4 regions of the Actinoallomurus acanthiterrae genome follow, and region 4 is predicted to be linked to each of the others. Evidence: riboswitches for the same ligand, from Rfam matches in the RefSeq annotation. Region 4 holds a riboswitch; each other region holds the start of a gene.
The links. A riboswitch is a leader RNA that binds a small molecule or an ion and turns the genes downstream of it on or off. The one in region 4 is predicted to bind cobalamin.

Region 1: linked by a shared signal. The riboswitch ahead of bluB (5,6-dimethylbenzimidazole synthase) and the one ahead of ACYVF7_RS10420 (ribonucleoside-diphosphate reductase subunit alpha) in region 4 are both predicted to bind cobalamin.
Region 2: linked by a shared signal. The riboswitch ahead of cobN (cobaltochelatase subunit CobN) and the one ahead of ACYVF7_RS10420 (ribonucleoside-diphosphate reductase subunit alpha) in region 4 are both predicted to bind cobalamin.
Region 3: linked by a shared signal. The riboswitch ahead of ACYVF7_RS14175 (magnesium chelatase subunit D family protein) and the one ahead of ACYVF7_RS10420 (ribonucleoside-diphosphate reductase subunit alpha) in region 4 are both predicted to bind cobalamin.

What each region holds. Positions count from the first base shown of each region.
Region 1 covers NZ_BAAHCO010000001.1:6,237,928-6,242,131, reverse strand. The annotation lists gene ACYVF7_RS29650 (sulfatase family protein) at 1-219, opposite strand, end outside; gene ACYVF7_RS29645 (PadR family transcriptional regulator) at 216-791, opposite strand; gene bluB (5,6-dimethylbenzimidazole synthase) at 1,131-1,751, opposite strand; cobalamin riboswitch at 1,785-1,979, opposite strand; gene ACYVF7_RS29635 (cytochrome P450) at 2,011-3,201, opposite strand; gene ACYVF7_RS29630 (ferredoxin) at 3,221-3,472, opposite strand; gene ACYVF7_RS29625 (transmembrane-type terpene cyclase) at 3,469-4,204, opposite strand, start outside.
Region 2 covers NZ_BAAHCO010000001.1:2,850,801-2,855,004, forward strand. The annotation lists gene ACYVF7_RS13860 (VOC family protein) at 1-346, opposite strand, end outside; gene ACYVF7_RS13865 (helix-turn-helix domain-containing protein) at 351-1,196, opposite strand; gene ACYVF7_RS13870 (hypothetical protein) at 1,439-1,657, shown strand; cobalamin riboswitch at 1,769-1,891, shown strand; partial or broken gene cobN (cobaltochelatase subunit CobN) at 1,953-4,204, shown strand, end outside.
Region 3 covers NZ_BAAHCO010000001.1:2,911,773-2,915,976, forward strand. The annotation lists gene ACYVF7_RS14160 (hypothetical protein) at 122-397, shown strand; gene ACYVF7_RS14165 (DUF6504 family protein) at 576-851, shown strand; gene ACYVF7_RS14170 (LLM class F420-dependent oxidoreductase) at 872-1,900, opposite strand; cobalamin riboswitch at 2,119-2,240, shown strand; gene ACYVF7_RS14175 (magnesium chelatase subunit D family protein) at 2,300-4,204, shown strand, end outside.
Region 4 covers NZ_BAAHCO010000001.1:2,120,451-2,124,654, reverse strand. The annotation lists gene ACYVF7_RS10425 (ribonucleotide-diphosphate reductase subunit beta) at 1-85, opposite strand, end outside; gene ACYVF7_RS10420 (ribonucleoside-diphosphate reductase subunit alpha) at 150-2,393, opposite strand; cobalamin riboswitch at 2,490-2,705, opposite strand; gene ACYVF7_RS10415 (CbtA family protein) at 2,832-3,689, opposite strand; gene ACYVF7_RS10410 (CbtB domain-containing protein) at 3,725-3,940, opposite strand; gene ACYVF7_RS10405 (histidine phosphatase family protein) at 4,142-4,204, shown strand, end outside.

The DNA of each region.
Region 1 (4,204 bases), 4.1 Mb from region 4:
GCCCCAGTGGCCGATCACGCCGTTGGTGATGCCGAACTGACCGCTGGTGAGCGCGGTGCGCGACGGGAGGCAGGGCGAGTCCGACGCGTAGTAGTGGTCGAAGACGACGCTGCGCTCCGCGAGCCGGTCGAGGTTCGGGGTCGTCGGCCGGGCGTATCCGTAGGGCCCGGTGTGGTCGGCGCGAAGGGTGTCGACGTCGACGTAGATGATCCGCATCATCTCTCCAAACGGGCGAGGGTGAGCTCGAGCCAGGCGATGTAGGCGGCCGTCGAGGCGTACCCGCGCTCGTGGGCCAGGGTCTGTACTTCGGCACACCAATCCGGGTCGAGCTCCGGGATCGGGCCGGTGGCAGGCGCGGGCGTCATGTCCGGTCCGGTCTTCTGCTTCAGCCGGTACTCCAGCTCCGTGCGCAGGACCTCGACGGCGATGTCCTTGCCGAACTGCCCGCCGAGGACGAACCGGATCGTGAAGTCCGGGTCCATCGGCCGGGGTGACGGCGTGAACGGGGAACGCGCCCAGGCCACGACGGCCCGCCGTCCCACCGCGGTCAGCCGGTACACCTTCGCGTCCGGGCCGGCGGGACGGTCCTCGAGCCGGTGCTGCAGATGGCCCTGTTGCTCCAGCCTCGCCAGCGTGCGGTAGATCGGCGACAACGAGGCCCGGTAGCCGAGGAAGATGCCATGCCTTTCGAGCCACGCCCGCAGGTCGTAGCCGGAGGCGGGTCGGCGTGCCAGAACGCCGAGGACGATCGCCTCGGTGTTGGTGAGATGAGTCGTGGTATCTATGTGCACTAGGCTATAGCGAGCCAATGGAAAGTCAAGTGATCACATGCCCGGATACTGCATGTCAGGCGGATGGTGCTGGGGGAGCCGGACGTGCCAGGGCCATGCGCCAGAGACTGTGGCTATGGCCGTGTGCATATACTGCCGAGAGCTTTTCCCGCAAGGACCCGTTGGGCGAGGGCTGTACCTGGATGAGGTCGGGGTCAGCGCGGCGCGAGCGCGCGGGCCGAGTCGTAGCCTCCGCTGACGACGGTGGGTTCGGTGTCGAACACCATGACCGACCGGGACGACGAGTACGGCGGCCATCCCGGGTCGTCGCCGTGGACCTACGATGACGCGCTGCGGGGCTCACCAGTGGTCGTGGTGGATCGTGGTCTCCAGGGGGCGGCGGTGGCGCCAGCCGTGCTGTTCGAGGTCCGGTACGGGTTCCAGGTGGGTGACCGGCCCGAGACACAGCCAGGCGACGGGCCGGATCCCGGTCGGGATACCGAGCAGTTGACGCAGATGCGGTTCGCGGTAGAAGGAGACCCAGCCGACGCCGAGGTTTTCGGCGGTGGCGGCCAGCCAGAGGTTCTGGATGGCCAGGCAGACCGAGTACAGTCCCGCGTCGGCGATGGCGTGTCGGCCCAAGACCGCGGGGCTGCCTCGGTCGGGATCGTAGGTGACCACGATCGACAGGCTGCTCTCCAGTACACCGTCGATCTTTATCCGGGCGAAACGGTCGGCGGCGGCTGTGGTGAGGGTGGCGGTGAACGTGGCGCGTTCGTGCTGGACGTGGTCGTAGAAGGCGTGCCGGACGGCCGGGTCCGCCACGATGATGAAGTCCCAGGGTTGGGAGAGCCCGACGCTGGGCGCGGCGTGCGCGGCCGTCAGGATCCGGTGGATGACGTCTTCTGGTATCGGCGCGCCGGTGAACTGGGCGCGCACGTCACGGCGACGGTGGACCACGTCGTAGATGCCGGGGTTCATGGGCAGGCTCCCGCTGCGTCAGGCCACCTTGGCGGTGGCCGGTGGAGCGAGGCCGGTCTTCGGACTTCCGGATCGATGCCTGACCATCCGCCTTCCCGGCCTGGCGGCCAGTGGCTGCGCGTGTGCGCGTGGACGGCGGCTCCCCGGTTACCGCGGCGGGCCCGTGCCGGAATTTCACCGGCTTCCCGATTCTCCCCTCGTAGGGGCACCTCGCGTCAGTTCATGCCGCCGCGAGCGTATCAATCCCCGCCGCCCCCGATCACCAGGAGACGGGCAGTTCCCGGAAGCCGCGGATCAGCAGGCCCGTCTTCCAGGCGAGATCCTGGTCCGCGACCTCGATCCGCAGCCCGGGCAGGCGCGTCACCAGCGTCTCCAGCGCGACCTGCAGCTCGGCCCGGGCAAGCTGCGAGCCGAGACAGAAGTGCACGCCGTGGCCGAACGCGATGTGCGGATTCGCCTCTCGGCGGATGTCGAGGGCCTCTGGGTGGTCGAACACCCCCTCGTCGTGGTTGGCGGAATTGATGGACGGGATCACCGCCTCGCCCGCCCGGATCAGCACGTCGCCGAGCTTGACGTCCTCGACCGCCATGCGGGGGATGCCGCTGACCGCGCCGAGCGGTGTGTGCCGGAGCAGTTCCTCCACCGCCTGCGGCACCAGGGACGGGTCGGCGCGGAGCGCGGCGAGCTGGTCCGGATGCCGGGCGAGGACGTAGGCGAAGTCGGCGATCTGGGTCGCCGCGGTCTCGTGGCCGGTTACCAGAAGCCCGACGCTGAACTCCACGAGTTCCTGCTCGGAGAGCCGGTCCTCCTGGTCCCGCGCCTGCACGAGCGCGGTGAGCAGATCGTCCCGGGATGCCTCGCGCCGCAGCGCGATGAGGCCGGCGAGGTACTCGTTGAGCTCCGCCACCGCCGCCCCGATCTCCTCCATCGGGAGCGCGGTCGTGGACAGCAGCGCGTCCGACAGCACCCGGAACCGATTTCGGTCTTCGAAGGGGACGCCGAGCAGCTCGCAGATGACCGTGACCGGGAGCGGCAGGGCGAACAGCGCCACCAGATCCGCCGGCGGTCCCTGCGCGAGCAGGCGATCGGCGAGGTCGTCCGCGATCGCAGTGATCCGGGGCCGCAGCGCTTCGACGCGCCGGGCCGTGAACGCCTTGGACACCAGGCTGCGGATGCGCGTGTGCTCGGGCGGGTCCATGCTCATCACCCCGGCCGGGAACAGCGGCATCGGGGTGAATCGGGGCGGGTCCTGGCTCGACGTCATCGCGCGGGCGCTGAACCGCTGGTCGGTCAGCACTTGGCGGACGTCGTCGTACCGCGTGACGAGCCAGGCGTCGCCGCCGTACGGCAGCCGGACCCTGCTGATCGGTTCGGTCTTCCGCAGGCGGCCGTACTCCGGTTCCATCTCCAGCCGGGTTCCGTCGCCGAATGGGTAGTCCGGTGCGGTCATGTCCTGTCCTTTCTCCGGTTCAGTCGTCTTCGGGGGCCAGCACAACGCCGTCCGCCGTGCTAATGCGGATCGCCTCCACCGGACATGACTCGGCGATGGCGATGAGCTTCGGGTCCGGCGCGGAGCGCGGGCGAAGGGGCCGCGATCGCGGGCCGTGGAGCCGGAAGTACTCCGGCGCGGTGCCGGCGCACATCCCGCTGCCGACGCAGTGCGGGGCGACCTCGACCTGCCAGGGGCCGGCGGCCTCGGTTTCATCGGACGGCCGGGTCATCGGGAGCGGTCCCGGCGCCCGAGCGGGGTGAGCGGCGGCTCGAGGGCGCCGTTCGCGGGGAGCGGCGGGGTTCCGGTGTCCACGGGCGCCGCCGTGGTCCCGGCGGCGGCGTCCGTGGCCGGGGTCCTGCCGAGGCGCCGGACCATCCAGGTGTAGGTCAGGTCGAGCGCGAAGATGGCGACATAGAGGAACGGCAGCAGTGTGGAGTGCCGGTACACCGGCGCGGGGGGATAGAACAGCACTCCGAGCGCGGCGAGCAGCGTGCCGCCCATCTTGGACAGGGCGATGCCGAGCGACTGGCCGGCGAGCGAGCGCCGGGCGTTCAGCATGCCGAGGAACAGGCCCGACATGGCGAGGTTCTGCACGAACGAGGCACGCACGCCGTACACGTCGTGGAACTCCTCGTTCAGGAGGACCACGGTGGCGCCGGTGATGGCCAGCGAGGCCGCGAACATCGCGTAGAAGCCGGCCCGGCCACACCAGGACACCAGCCACGAGAACTGCGCCGGCCCGTACCGCAGCGTCTGCCAGAGGATGACGAGGTCGAAGGCGAACCACACGAAGTTGACGACGAACTGCGCGGCCAGCTTGACCGGGTCGTGGTGCGGCGGCAGCGCGACGAACGTGTAGAAGAACTCCCAGGCCAGGTTGGCGCTGAGCGCGACGATCGGCATGCCGTACACGCGGCTGCGGCCGCCCTCGCGGATGATCAGGATGTACGCCACGGTCCAC
Region 2 (4,204 bases), 730 kb from region 4:
CGGGGTCCCGGACGGTGAACCCGCGCGACCCGTAGTCCTCGTCGCGCAGGCCCTGAACGACGGTCGCCCCCGCCGCCACCGCCCGTTCGTACAGCGCGTCGGGCTCGTCGATCACGACGTACACCGATCCCGTGCCGGGCGGCAGGTCGGCGATCGCGCTGTCGGTGCGGGTGGCGCTGCCGAGCATGATGCCGCCGCCTCCCGGCGCGCGGAGCTCGGCGTGCTCGACCCGGCCTTCGTTCTCGTAGACGGCGACCTCCTCGAACCCGAAGGCGTCGACGAGGAACCGGATCGCGGCGTGGGCGTCCTTATAGCGGAGTGCGGGCCAGATTCGTGTTTCGCTCATGCCCTCATCGTTCCCGTGGAGCGTCCTCGTCGCCTTGGACGAATGGGAGCTCCTCGTCGGCCAGCCACAGCGACGGGGGACACCCGGCCAGGTCGTTCCAATCGCGGGCCAGGTGAGCCTGGTCGTAGTAGCCGCAGGCGGCCGCGACGTCCGCGAGCGGCGGGCGGCCGGGCCGCTGGAGCAGCTGTTTGGACCGCTCGAACCGCATCACGCGGGCGGCCTCCTTGGGCCGCAGGCCGTACTCCGCGGCGAACCGCTCGCCCAGGTGCCGCCGGCTCCAGCCCACCTCGCGCGCCAGGTCGGCGATCCGTACGGTCCCGTCGGTCTCGGCGAGCCGCTGCCAGGCGTACGCGATTTCGGGCGCCGGTCCCGGCAGCCGGCCGATGCCGCGCGACAGCACGTCCTCGACTACGGCGAATCGTCCCCGCCAGGTCGTGGCCTCGGTGAGGCGTTCGACCAGTTCCCCGGCCCGCGGGCCGATCAGGTCGTCGAGGGACAGGACGGCCCCGCCGATCGCGCCGGCGGGCAGCCCGAACAGGGAACGCGCCCCCTCCGGCGTGAGGTCGAGCTGGATCCCGGCCAGGTCACCGTCGTGCGCGATGGTCACCGGCCAGGTGTGCATGCCTCCCACGAGGGCCATGAAGGCGGTCGGCGTCCGGTCCGCGCCGACGAGCGTACGGGTCGGTGCGTCCAGGCCGAGGACCACGGTCAGGTGCCGGGACGGGAGCCCCCGATGCGTCCCCGGGGCGAAGCCCTCGTACCGGTAACCGACGCAGCGTGCCACCGACGGCGCGAGCCGCACCGACGGCCGTACGCGGGCCGTCTGACTGACGGTAGCGGCACTCCCCATGGCCTCCACGGTACGCGGCGGCCCTCGCCGACCGGCGGGCCGCGGAGGGTGCGGAGGGTGCGGAGGGTCTGCGTGTATCAAAGTATTACCAGCTCGCGTCGACCTGGTAATACTTTGATACATGGCCGATGCCTCTCCTGTAGGTACGTGACTATGCCGACGTATGGCGACTCGCGGGAAGCAACGCCTTCTCCGGTGCCGGGCTGCATGACGCGGTGACCAAAGCGGCACATCACCGAGGAGTGAAACCACGACCGCTCTCCGAAAGCATCAGGTCACTCATCGATCTTCGAGGACGTATCTACCGTGAATGGCGGAGGAGGCTGGGTCCGGACGGTGACGCGTATCCGGACGACTTCGCCGAGGTCGTCGCGGAGGTGACCGCGTTCGCCGATCCGCTGCTGGCCGGGCAGATCGTGGGGGCGGACTGGGATCCCGTCGCCAGGTCCTGGCGGAGATGAGGAGAGAGCCGCGGGGCGCGGCAGCCGTGCGGGTGCGCCGGGTGTTCCGGTGACCTGGGGCGGTGCGGGGTCGGGGGCGTCCTCGTAGACTGGGCGCGCGACGGCGAAGGGAAGGAACCCGGTGGGAATCCGGGGCTGTCCCGCAACTGTGACCAGGTAGCGAACCCGCGCGTACGGCCACGGCGACCAGCTGGAAGGCCGCGGGGGAGCGGTGACCTGGGAGTCAGGAGACTTCCCGCTGTCGGTGACCTTTTACCCGAGCCGGGGCGAGGACCCCCGAGGGAAGGAACGACGCGTGCGTGTCCTGCTGCTCTCAACGGCCGATACCGAACTCCTGTCGGCCCGCTCCGCGAACGCCGGATATGTGACCGGCAACCCGTCCCGGCTGGACGTCGCCGATCTCGACGGGCTCTGTGAGGGCGCCGATGTCGTGGTGGTCCGGCTGCTCGGCGGGCTGAAGACCTGGCAGGAGGGCGTGGCGGATCTGCGTCGCCGGGGCCTGCCGCTGATCGCGTTGGGCGGGGAGGCCGCTCCGGACGCCGAGCTGATGGCGCTGTCGACGGTGCCCGCCGGCGTCGCCGCCGAGGCGCTGGACTATCTGCGCGAGGGCGGTGTGGACAACCTGCGGGAGCTGGCCCGCTTCCTGTCCGACACCGTGCTGCTCACGGGTGAGGGCTTCGAGCCGCCGCAGCGGATGCCGGCGTACGGCGTGCATCAGACCGGTGTCGAGCCGAAGGACGGCCGGCCGACCGTCGGTGTCGTCTTCTACCGGGCGCACGAGCTGTCCGGCAACACCGCGTTCGTGGACACGCTGTGCGAGCGGATCGTGGAGCTGGGCGCGAACGCGCTGCCCGTCTTCTGCGGCTCCCTGCGTTCCGCCGACGAAGAGCTCCTAGAACTGCTGGGCCGGGCGGACGCCCTCGTCGTCACCGTGCTCGCCGCGGGCGGGGCCGTGGCCGCGGACGCGTCGGCGGGCGGCGACGAGGACGCGTGGGACGCCGGGGCGCTGGCCGCCCTGGACGTTCCCGTCATCCAGGGGCTGTGCCTGACGACGTCCCGTGCCACCTGGGAGGCGTCGGACGCCGCGCTGTCCCCGATGGACGCCGCGATGCAGGTCGCGATCCCCGAGTTCGACGGCAGGCTGATCTCGGTGCCGTTCTCCTTCAAGGAGGAGGGGCCGGACGGCATCCCCGTGTACGCCGCCGACCCGGAGCGGGCCGCGCGCGTCGCCGGGATCGCCGTCCGCCAGGCACGCCTCGGGCACACGCCGGTCGCCGAGCGCAGGCTCGCGATCGTGCTGTCGTCGTACCCGACCAAGCACGCCCGCGTCGGCAACGCCGTCGGCCTGGACACGCCCGTCTCGGCGGTCCGCCTGCTCGCGGCGCTGCGCGAGGCCGGCTGACGACGTCGGCGAACACCCCACCGACGGGGACACACTGATCCACTCGCTGATCGCGGCGGGCGGCCACGACGTCGAGTGGCTGACCGAGGAGCAGCTGCGTGCCGCGCCAGCCCGGGTGCCCCTGAAGGACTACGAGCGCTGGTTCACCGCGCTGCCGGAGTCGCTGCGCGAGGGCATGCGGGAGCACTGGGGCGAGCCGCCGGGCGAGCTGTACACCGACAACGACGAGATCGTGCTGGCGTCGCTGCAGTTCGGGAACGTCGTGCTCATGATCCAGCCGCCGCGCGGGTTCGGGGAGAACCCGGTGGCGATCTACCACGACCCCGATCTGCCGCCCTCGCACCACTACCTTGCGGCGTACCGCTGGCTGGACGAGGTGTTCGGCGCCGACGCGGTGATCCACCTCGGTAAGCACGGCACGCTCGAGTGGCTGCCCGGCAAGGGACTCGGGCTGTCGGACGAATGCGCTCCGGACGCGGTCCTCGGCGACCTGCCGCTCGTCTACCCGTTCATCGTCAACGACCCGGGCGAGGGCACCCAGGCGAAACGGCGCGGCCACGCTGTGGTCGTCGACCATCTGGTGCCGCCGATGGCGCGCGCCGACACGTACGGGGACCTGGCCAAGCTCGAACAGCTCCTCGACGAGTACGCCACCGTCCAGGCGATGGACCCGGCGAAGCTGCCCACCGTGCGCGCCCAGATCTGGACGCTGGTGAAGGCCGCCGAGCTCCACCACGACCTGCACGTCAGCGACGAGCCGGGCGAGGGCGACTTCGACGACTTCGTCCTGCACATCGACGGCTACCTCTGCGAGATCAAGGACGTCCAGATCCGCGACGGCCTGCACATCCTCGGCCAGGCTCCGGAGGCGGAGCAGCGCGTCAACCTGGTGCTGGCCGTGCTCCGCGCCGCGCAGGTGTGGGCGGGCCGGGCGGGCGCGCTGCCGGGCCTGCGCGCCGCGATCGCGCAGGCCTACGGGCTGGACGAGCGCGAGCTGCTCGCCGAACCGGGCGCGCGGGTGGAGGCCACGGCGCTCGCCGAGCTCGTGGACGGTCCCGCGCGGACCGCCTCCGACGTGGTCGACCTCCTCGAGGCGGTGGCGCGCCGGCTCGTCGTCGGCATGGAGACGCTCGGCTGGGATGCCT
Region 3 (4,204 bases), 790 kb from region 4:
GAAGGTCACTCACCGTTGCCATCTGGGCACCTTTTGCCACCGGATGGCACCTTACCTGTTGAACGCCCTAGGGCGTACCCCTTCCTGCCGTATCGTCCAAGCGCGAGAGGGGTGGCAACCCATGGCCGCCACTGCGGATTCCCCGTCCGGGCCGCGGCGTCGCCACCTGGAGGCACTCGCCCGCGAGGTCGAGGTCCGCGGTCTGCGTGGCGTGCTGGTCGGGGCCGAGGAGTCCATGCTGCGCGTGGTCGACCCGACCGGCGGGCGGAGCGTGATGGTGGTCGCCATGCCGACGTCCCGGATCGCCTGGTCGTACCTGTGGGGCCGGGGCGGCCAGGCGGACGCCGCCGACCCCGTGCGCGCCGCCGAAGCGATCGCGCACTCCCTCGGTCGCTGAGCCGCGAGATCGCCCGGCGGTAGGCACTTTACAAAAGCTACTTCCGAACGTATGTTCGAACTTGTCGCCTGCCTTCCCCCAGGCTCACTCCCTGTCATCGATCCGGAAGGTGGGCGGCCCGCGTGGGCGGAGCGAGCGATGGGTTCGCGGGGCGTGAAGACGCGCCGGGTGGCGGCCGATGAGCCGGGTGTACGGCGACCCGGTCGAGGTCTGGCTCAGCGACGGCAGGCCCTCGCGCTTCGTCTGGCGCGGCCGGCTCTACACGGTGCTGCGCGTCCTGGACCGCTGGGTCACCACCCGCGACTGGTGGCACGAGCGGCACCCCGAGGCCCCGGAAGGCGTCGAGCGGGAGTTCTGGCGCGTCGAGGCCACTCCGGACCGGGCGATCGGCGTGTACGAGCTGCGTCACGACCAGGAGACCGGCACCTGGATGCTCTCCCGCGCCTGGAACTGACGACGCGCCCTCGAGGGAGTTCAGGACTCGACGAGGTCGCGGATGGCCTTCAGGGTCGGCTCGTCCTTCACCCCGGCGATGAGGAGCGTGGTCACGGGTGAGTCCTGCCACAGGCGGAGGCGTTCCTTGATGCGGCCGATCGGACCGAGCAGGGAGATGGAGTCGGCCAGCTCGTCCGGCACCGCCTTGATCGCCTCGTCGCGCCGGCCGGACAGGAACAGCTCCTGCACGCGTACGGCCTCCTCGGCGTAGCCCAGCCGCCCGATCAGGTCGAGGTGGAAGTTGCGGTCCTTGGCGCCCATCCCGCCGATGTAGAACGCCAGCGGGATCTTGGCGAACTCCAGCGCGGTCGCCAGGTCGTCCGTCACGATCGTCGTCACGGTCGCGGCGACGTCGAACCCCTCCCGGCGGCCCGCCAGCGACGCCCCGAACACCGCCTCGATCCGGGTCGGATCGACGAAGAGGGGCAGCCAGCCGTCCGCGATCTCGGTGGCGAGGGCGATGTTCTTCGGGCCCTCCGCGCCGAGGTAGACCGGGATCCGCGGGCGTACGGGATGGACGATCGACTTGAGCGGCTTGCCGAGACCGGTGACGCGGCCGGGACCGTACGCCGACGGCGGCAGCGGCAGCGGGTAGTGGGGGCCGGTGGAGGTCACCGGCTCCTCGCGCCGCCAGACGTCCCGCAGGATCCGGACGTACTCGCGCGTGCGCTCCAGCGGCCGGGCGAACGGCACGCCGTACCAGCCCTCGACGACCTGGGGGCCGGACGCGCCGATGCCGAGGGTGAGCCGGCCGCCGGACAGCGCGTCGAGCGTCAGCGCGTGCATGGCGGTCGCGGCGGGGGTGCGGGCGGACATCTGGACCACCGCCGTGCCCAGCTTGATGCGCGACGTCCGGGCGCCATACCAGGCGAGCGTGGTGAAGGCGTCGGAGCCGTACGCCTCCGCGGTGAAGACGTACTCATAGCCGAGCCGTTCGGCCGCCAGCACCGTCTCGGTGGCGTCCTCCGGATCCCGCTGCCAGTAGCCGACGTTGATGCCGAGCCTCATCCGCGCGCCTCCTCAAAACTAGAACGCGTTCTATTCAAGCAGATCGACGTCGATCCGGCACGGGCCCGACCGCACGGCCGCGGCGGCCGTACAGGCGTGGCGGCCGTACGGGGGGCGGTGCGGGTGTGCGGCGCCGGCCTGTGCGCCGAGGCCCTGCTCCGGACCTGCGGTGTCGCGGGCCAGACCGGATATGTCATGCTGTCTCCCGGCGATACGCGGAGGAACCCGGTGCGAATCCGGGGCTGTCGCGCAACTGTGACCGGGGAGTTCTTCCTTACGAAAGGCCACGGCGTGAGCCGGAAGGCCGAGGGTGGGCGACGAGCCGGGAGCCAGGAGACTCCGGTCGCCGATGCCAGACCACCTACGGGCGCGTTAACCCGAGGAAAGGACGACCACCGGGTGAACACCTATCCGTTCTCCGCCATCACGGGGCTGGACGACCTCAAACTCGCCCTCCTGATCAACGCGATCTCCCCGGCCGTCGGCGGCGTGCTGGTCCGTGGCGAGAAGGGCACCGCCAAGTCCACCATCGTGCGCGGCCTCGCCGCGCTGCTGCCGGACGTCACGGTCGTGGAGGACTGCCGGTTCTCCTGCGACCCGCAGGCGCCGGACCCGCAGTGCCCCGACGGGCCGCACGGCGAGGACGGCGGCACGCTGGTCCGGTCGGCGCGACTCGTGGAGCTGCCGATCGGCGCCGCCGAGGACCGCCTCACCGGCTCGCTCGACCTCGAACGCGCCCTGACCGAGGGCGTCCAGGCGTACCAGCCCGGCCTGCTGGCCGAGGCCCACCGCGGCGTCCTGTACGTCGACGAGGTGAACCTGCTCCACGACCACCTCGTCGACCTCCTCCTCGACGCCGCCGCGATGGGGCAGTCGTACGTCGAGCGCGAGGGCGTCTCCATCCGGCACGCCTCCCGGTTCCTGCTGGTCGGCACGATGAACCCCGAAGAGGGCGAGCTGCGGCCGCAGCTGCTCGACAGGTTCGGCCTGACGGTGGAGGTGACGGCCACCCGGGACCCGGAGGAGCGGGCGGAGGTCGTCCGGCGGCGCCTGGCCTTCGAGGCCGATCCCGCGACGTTCACGCTCGGCTGGGCGCGGGCCGAGGCCGAGCTGGCCTGGCGGATCGGCCAGGCACGCGCCAGGCTCTCCGAGGTCGTGCTTCCGGACGGCGCGCTGCGCCAGATCACGGCGGTGTGCGCCGCGTTCGAGGTGGACGGGCTGCGCGCCGACATCGTGATGGCCCGCGCCGCGATGGCCCTCGCCGCCTGGCACGCCCGGACCGTCGTCACCGCCGCCGACGTCCGCGTCGCCGCCCGGCTCGCCCTCCCACACCGGCGCCGCCGCGACCCCTTCGACGCGCCGGGCCTGGACGAGGACAAGCTCGACGACGTCCTCGACAGCACCGCCGACTACGACTCCGACGACGACCCCGGCTCCTCCCTTCCGGACGTGCCCCAGCCGCGCACGGGGAGCGAGCCGGACCCCGCACCCGGTCCGGACACCGGCCCCGACCCGGACACCACCGTCGAGTGGGGCTCCCGGCGCGACTCCGGCGACGAGGACCCCGACGACGACCCCGACGGCGGTCCCGACGGTCCCGGCCCGGACGGCTCCGGCCCGGACGGGTCCGGCGACTCCGACGGGCGGCACGCCCCCGAGGGGGCGCTGGTCGACATCGAGCAGGCGCTGTCGGGCGGGGACGCGGGCGAGGACGACGGCGAGCGCACCCGGGTGGACTCCCCGGAACCGGCACCCGCCGACGCCGTCTTCCGGACGCGGGTGTTCACCGTGCCGGGTCTCGGCGACGGCGCGCCGGGCCGCCGCTCGCGCGCCCGCACGCCGTACGGCCGGACGACCGGCGCGCGCCGGGGCACGCGTTCGCTGCACCTGACCGCGACGCTCCTCGCCGCCGCCCCGCACCAGCGCGCCCGCGGCCGCACCGGCGCCGGGCTGGTGATCCGCTCCGGTGACCTGCGCGAACGCGTCCGGGAGGGCCGGGAGGGCAACCTGGTGCTGTTCGTCGTCGACGCGAGCGGCTCGATGGCCGCCCGGCAGCGGATGCGCGCCGTGAAGGGCGCCGTGCTCAGCCTCCTCCTCGACGCCTACCAGCGCCGCGACAAGGTCGGCCTGATCACCTTCCGGGGCAGGTCCGCCGAGCTCGCGCTGCCCCCCACCTCCTCGGTCGAGGCCGGGGCCCGCCGCCTCGAGACGCTGCCCACCGGCGGGCGTACCCCGCTCGCCGCGGGCCTGCTGCGCGCCGCCGACGTGCTGCGCGCCGAACGCCTGCGCGACCCCGCCCGCCGC
Region 4 (4,204 bases):
GGATCGCGGCGCGGAACCGGTCGTAGAAGGCCGGGTAGCGCATCGGCCGCAGGGTCAGGTCCATGCCGGGGTCGAGCAGGCTCATGAGCCCTCCTTCGTCGGGGGAGCGGCCAGGCGCACTGTGCTCATGATTCGCTCGCTGCGCTCGCTCATTGGCACGCCTCGCAGGTCTCGGGGTTCTCCAGGGAGCACATGAGCGTCTCCTGGACGGGGGCGACGGTCGTCTGCGCGATCCGGGTGGCCGGCCGTGACCGCAGGTAGTACGTGGTCTTGAGACCTGACCTCCAGGCGTAGGCGTACATCGAGGACAGCTTCCCGATGGTCGGGCTCGCCATGAACAGGTTCAGCGACTGGGACTGGTCGATGTAGGGCGTACGAGCCGCGGCCAGGTCGATCAGCGCCTTCTGCGGGAGTTCCCACGCGGTGCGGTACAGCCGCCGCAGCTCTTCCGGGAGCTCCGCGATCTCCTGCACCGATCCGTCGGCGCGCTTGATCGCGTCGCGCACCCGCGGCGTCCACCGCCCGCGCGCCTTCAGGTCCGCCACCAGGTAGGTGTTGATCTGCAGGAACTCCCCCGACAGGGTCTCGCGCTTGAAGACGTTGGACACCTGCGGCTCGACGCACTCGTAGCAGCCGGCGATGGAGGCGATGGTCGCGGTCGGCGCGATCGCGACCAGCAGCGAGTTGCGCAGCCCGACCTCGCCGATCCGGGCCCGCAGCGTCTCCCACTCGGCGGCGTGGACCGGTACGGCGTCCGGCCAGTGGTCGGGGTGCAGGACGCCGCGGGCGGCGCGCGTCCGGTCGTAGGAGGGGTGCGGGCCGTAGGTCGCGGCCAGCGCCGCGGACTCCCCGTAGGCGGCGAGCGCGATCTCCTCGGCGATGCGCGTGGAAAACGCGAGCGCCTCGGGTGAGTCGAAGGGCAGCCGCAGCCGGAAGAACACGTCCGCCAGGCCCATCACGCCGAGCCCGATCGGCCGCCACCGCCGGTTCGCCGTCGCCGCCTCCGGCGTCGGGTAGAAGCCGCGGTCGATCGTCCGGTCCAGGAACCGCACCGCCGTACGCGCGGTCGCCCGCAGCCGCGCCCAGTCGAGGTCGTCGTCGGTCACGTGGGCGGCGAGGTTGATCGAGCCGAGGTTGCACACCGCGGTCTCGGCGTCGTGGGTGACCTCGAGGATCTCGGTGCACAGGTTGGACAGGTGCACGACGTTGCCGGGCTCGGCGGTCTGGTTGCAGGCGCGGTTGGCGGCGTCCTTGAACGTCATCCAGCCGTTGCCGGTCTGGGCGAGGGTGCGCATCATCGCCCCGTAGAGCTGCCGCGCCGGGACCTGCCGGACGAACCGGCCCTCGGCCTCGGCCGCCCGGTAGGCGCGGTCGAACTCCTCGCCCCACAGGTCCACCAGCTCCGGCACCTGCTTGGGATCGAACAGCGACCAGGTCGCGTCCGCCTCGACCCGGCGCATGAACTCGTCCGGCACCCAGTTGGCCAGGTTGAGGTTGTGCGTACGCCGCGCGTCCTCGCCGGTGTTGTCCCGGAGCTCGAGGAACTCCTCCACGTCGGCGTGCCAGGGCTCGAGGTAGACGCACGCGGCGCCCTTGCGCCGGCCGCCCTGGTTGACCGCCGCGACGCTCGCGTCCAGCGTCCGCAGCCACGGCACGATCCCGTTGGAGTGCCCGTTCGTGCCCCGGATCAGCGAGCCCCGGCTCCGCACCCGGCTCCAGGAGATCCCGATGCCGCCGGCGTACTTGCTCAGCCGGGCCACCTGGCCGTACCGCTCGTAGATGGCCTCCAGCTCGTCGCGCGGGGAGTCCAGCAGGAAGCAGGAGGACAGCTGCGGGCGGGCGGCCCCGGAGTTGAACAGCGTCGGCGAACTCGGCAGGTACGCCAGCCGCGACATCAGGCCGTACAGCTCCGCCGCCTCGGCCACGCTCTCGGCCAGCCCGCAGGCCACCCGCAGGAAGAAGTGCTGCGGGCGCTCCAGCACCCGCCGCGTCGTCGGATGCCGCAGCAGGTACCGGTCATAGACGGTGCGCAGCCCGAAGTAGGTGAACCGGTCGTCGGCGTCATGGTCGACCAGCGCGTCCAGCGCCGCCGCGCTACCGGCGACGAACCCCGCGGTCTGCTCGTTGAGCAGCCCCTGCCCATGGGCCACCGCGACGGACTCGGTGAACGTCACCGGCCCGGTCTCCGCCGCGATCGACCGGGCGAGCAGCCGGGCCGCCACCGTCGAGTAGACCGGGTCGGTGACGACCAGCGCGGCGGCCCGCCGTACGGCCTCGGCCAGATCACCGGCTCCGGTGATGAGCGCCGGATCGGCCTCCGGCAGTCTGGCGCAGACACGCTCGACCTCGGAAGCGGCGGTGGCCGGGTTGGGCGCGATGAGCTGTTGTGTCACGTGCTCTCCTCGTGGGCTTCACCCTCGCGGAACGGACGCGCACGGACGGCAGGCTCCGCCGCCGGCCCTCCCGCGAGGCCTGGACGACCGCGCGCTCTCGCGCACGGGTCGCTGGCAGGTCTTCGGACTCGCGGGCACGCCTGCCAGGGCAGACGCCTAGTGGCCGTCGCTTCCCAGGCCCGATCGAGCCCAGTGCCATTGACGGCGGTCGTTCCCGCTCACCGCTGCGGGGCAGTCCCGGAATTCCACCGGGTTCCCTCTTACGACACCTGTCCCAGAAGGAACAGGTGAACCAGCAACAACGAGAACCATACATGTAGGGGGTAGAGGAGCGCACCACCACTAGATATTGGGCGTGTTGCGGAAGGGAGCCTGCGAGCCGCGCGCGCCGAAACGGCCCTCGGCGGTGATCCGCCGAGGGCCTTCGGGAGGTGCGTCCTACGCCGTGACCGGTGCCTGCGCGGTCCGGGGACCTTCGGCCGTACGGGCGAGCAGTCGTTCGGCCATCGGCGCGAAGCACAGGCCGATCGCGGCCCACATGATCGCCTGCGCGGCCACCGAGTACAGGCGGAAGGAGAACAGCACGTCCGCCGGGAAACCCGGATAGACGATCTGCCCCTGCTGGTTCTTCAGCGGGAGCGGTGTCTCCGTCGCGTGCCTGCCGTACTCGTGGACGTTCGCCGACAGGTGCCCGAACGAGGGAAGCACGGCCATCACGACCCCGAGCGCCACGACGCAGGCCAGCCCGGCCAGCAGGGTCGAGTTCCAGTTCCCGAAGCGGGGCTTGAGCTTCTGGCCGAGCCAGACCGCCAGGATCAGGAACAGGATGGAGAACCCGACCATCAGCAGGTACAGGCCACCTCGGTCGCGGATGGTCTCGTGGTGGCCGACCGCGGGCGGATCGGCCGGGTACTTGGCGAAGGGGATCAGGTAGAACCCCAGGAACCCGCCGAGGGCGACCAGCAGCGCCAGCGTCCGTGGCCGCAGGTTCCCGGTGCGGCCGCAGGCCAGGATGTAGGCGACCGCGTACAGGGCGCCCATCGCGGCGCCGAACAGGATGACGCCGACGCCGGCGCCGACGTTCGCCTGGATGGTGCGGCTGAAGAGGTCCGGGTGGGCGGCCTCGGGCGTGATGCCCGCCGCCTTGTCGAGCATCGCCTGCGCGGCGTCCCGGCCGCTCTCATAGTCGACGGCGGCCTGGATCTGCGGTTCGGCGAAGATCCGCGCGAAGACGAACGCCAGGATTCCACCGATCGCGCCCACGAGCAGCCCACGCAGGATGAATCGCCGTTCCACGGCGTACTCCTAAAGGTGTGGCGTCGCGGACGGGATCAGTGGCAGGGGAACCCGAGGAGGTGCCGGGCGTCGTGGACGAACTCGTGGATGGCCATGTTGTTGCCGAAGACCGAGGTCGCGCCCTGGTCGACGCCGATGAAGTAGTACACGGCCAGGCCGAGCAGCACGGTGCCGAACAGCCACAGGGCGGCCCGGGTACGGGTAACCACGACGGGAGTCGTACGGCGGGTGGGCAGCGTCGAGGTCGTCATGTCACAGCCTCCTCAAGGGATCCAGCGTCCCTGTCACGGGTGGAGCGCTTAGATGGCGGAGGGTCTGACTACCCGGCTCGAGGCCGGAACACAGTGGCGCGACCGTGCCGGATTTGCACCGGCTTCCTCTTACCATCACGTTCGTCCGGATCGTACGACCGAAAGTCGGCACCGTCAACGTCGCAGGAGGTCACCTACCCCATGACCGTACGGCTCGCGCTCATCGCGCACGCGGCCACCCGCGCCACCCGCGAGGCCCGCTTC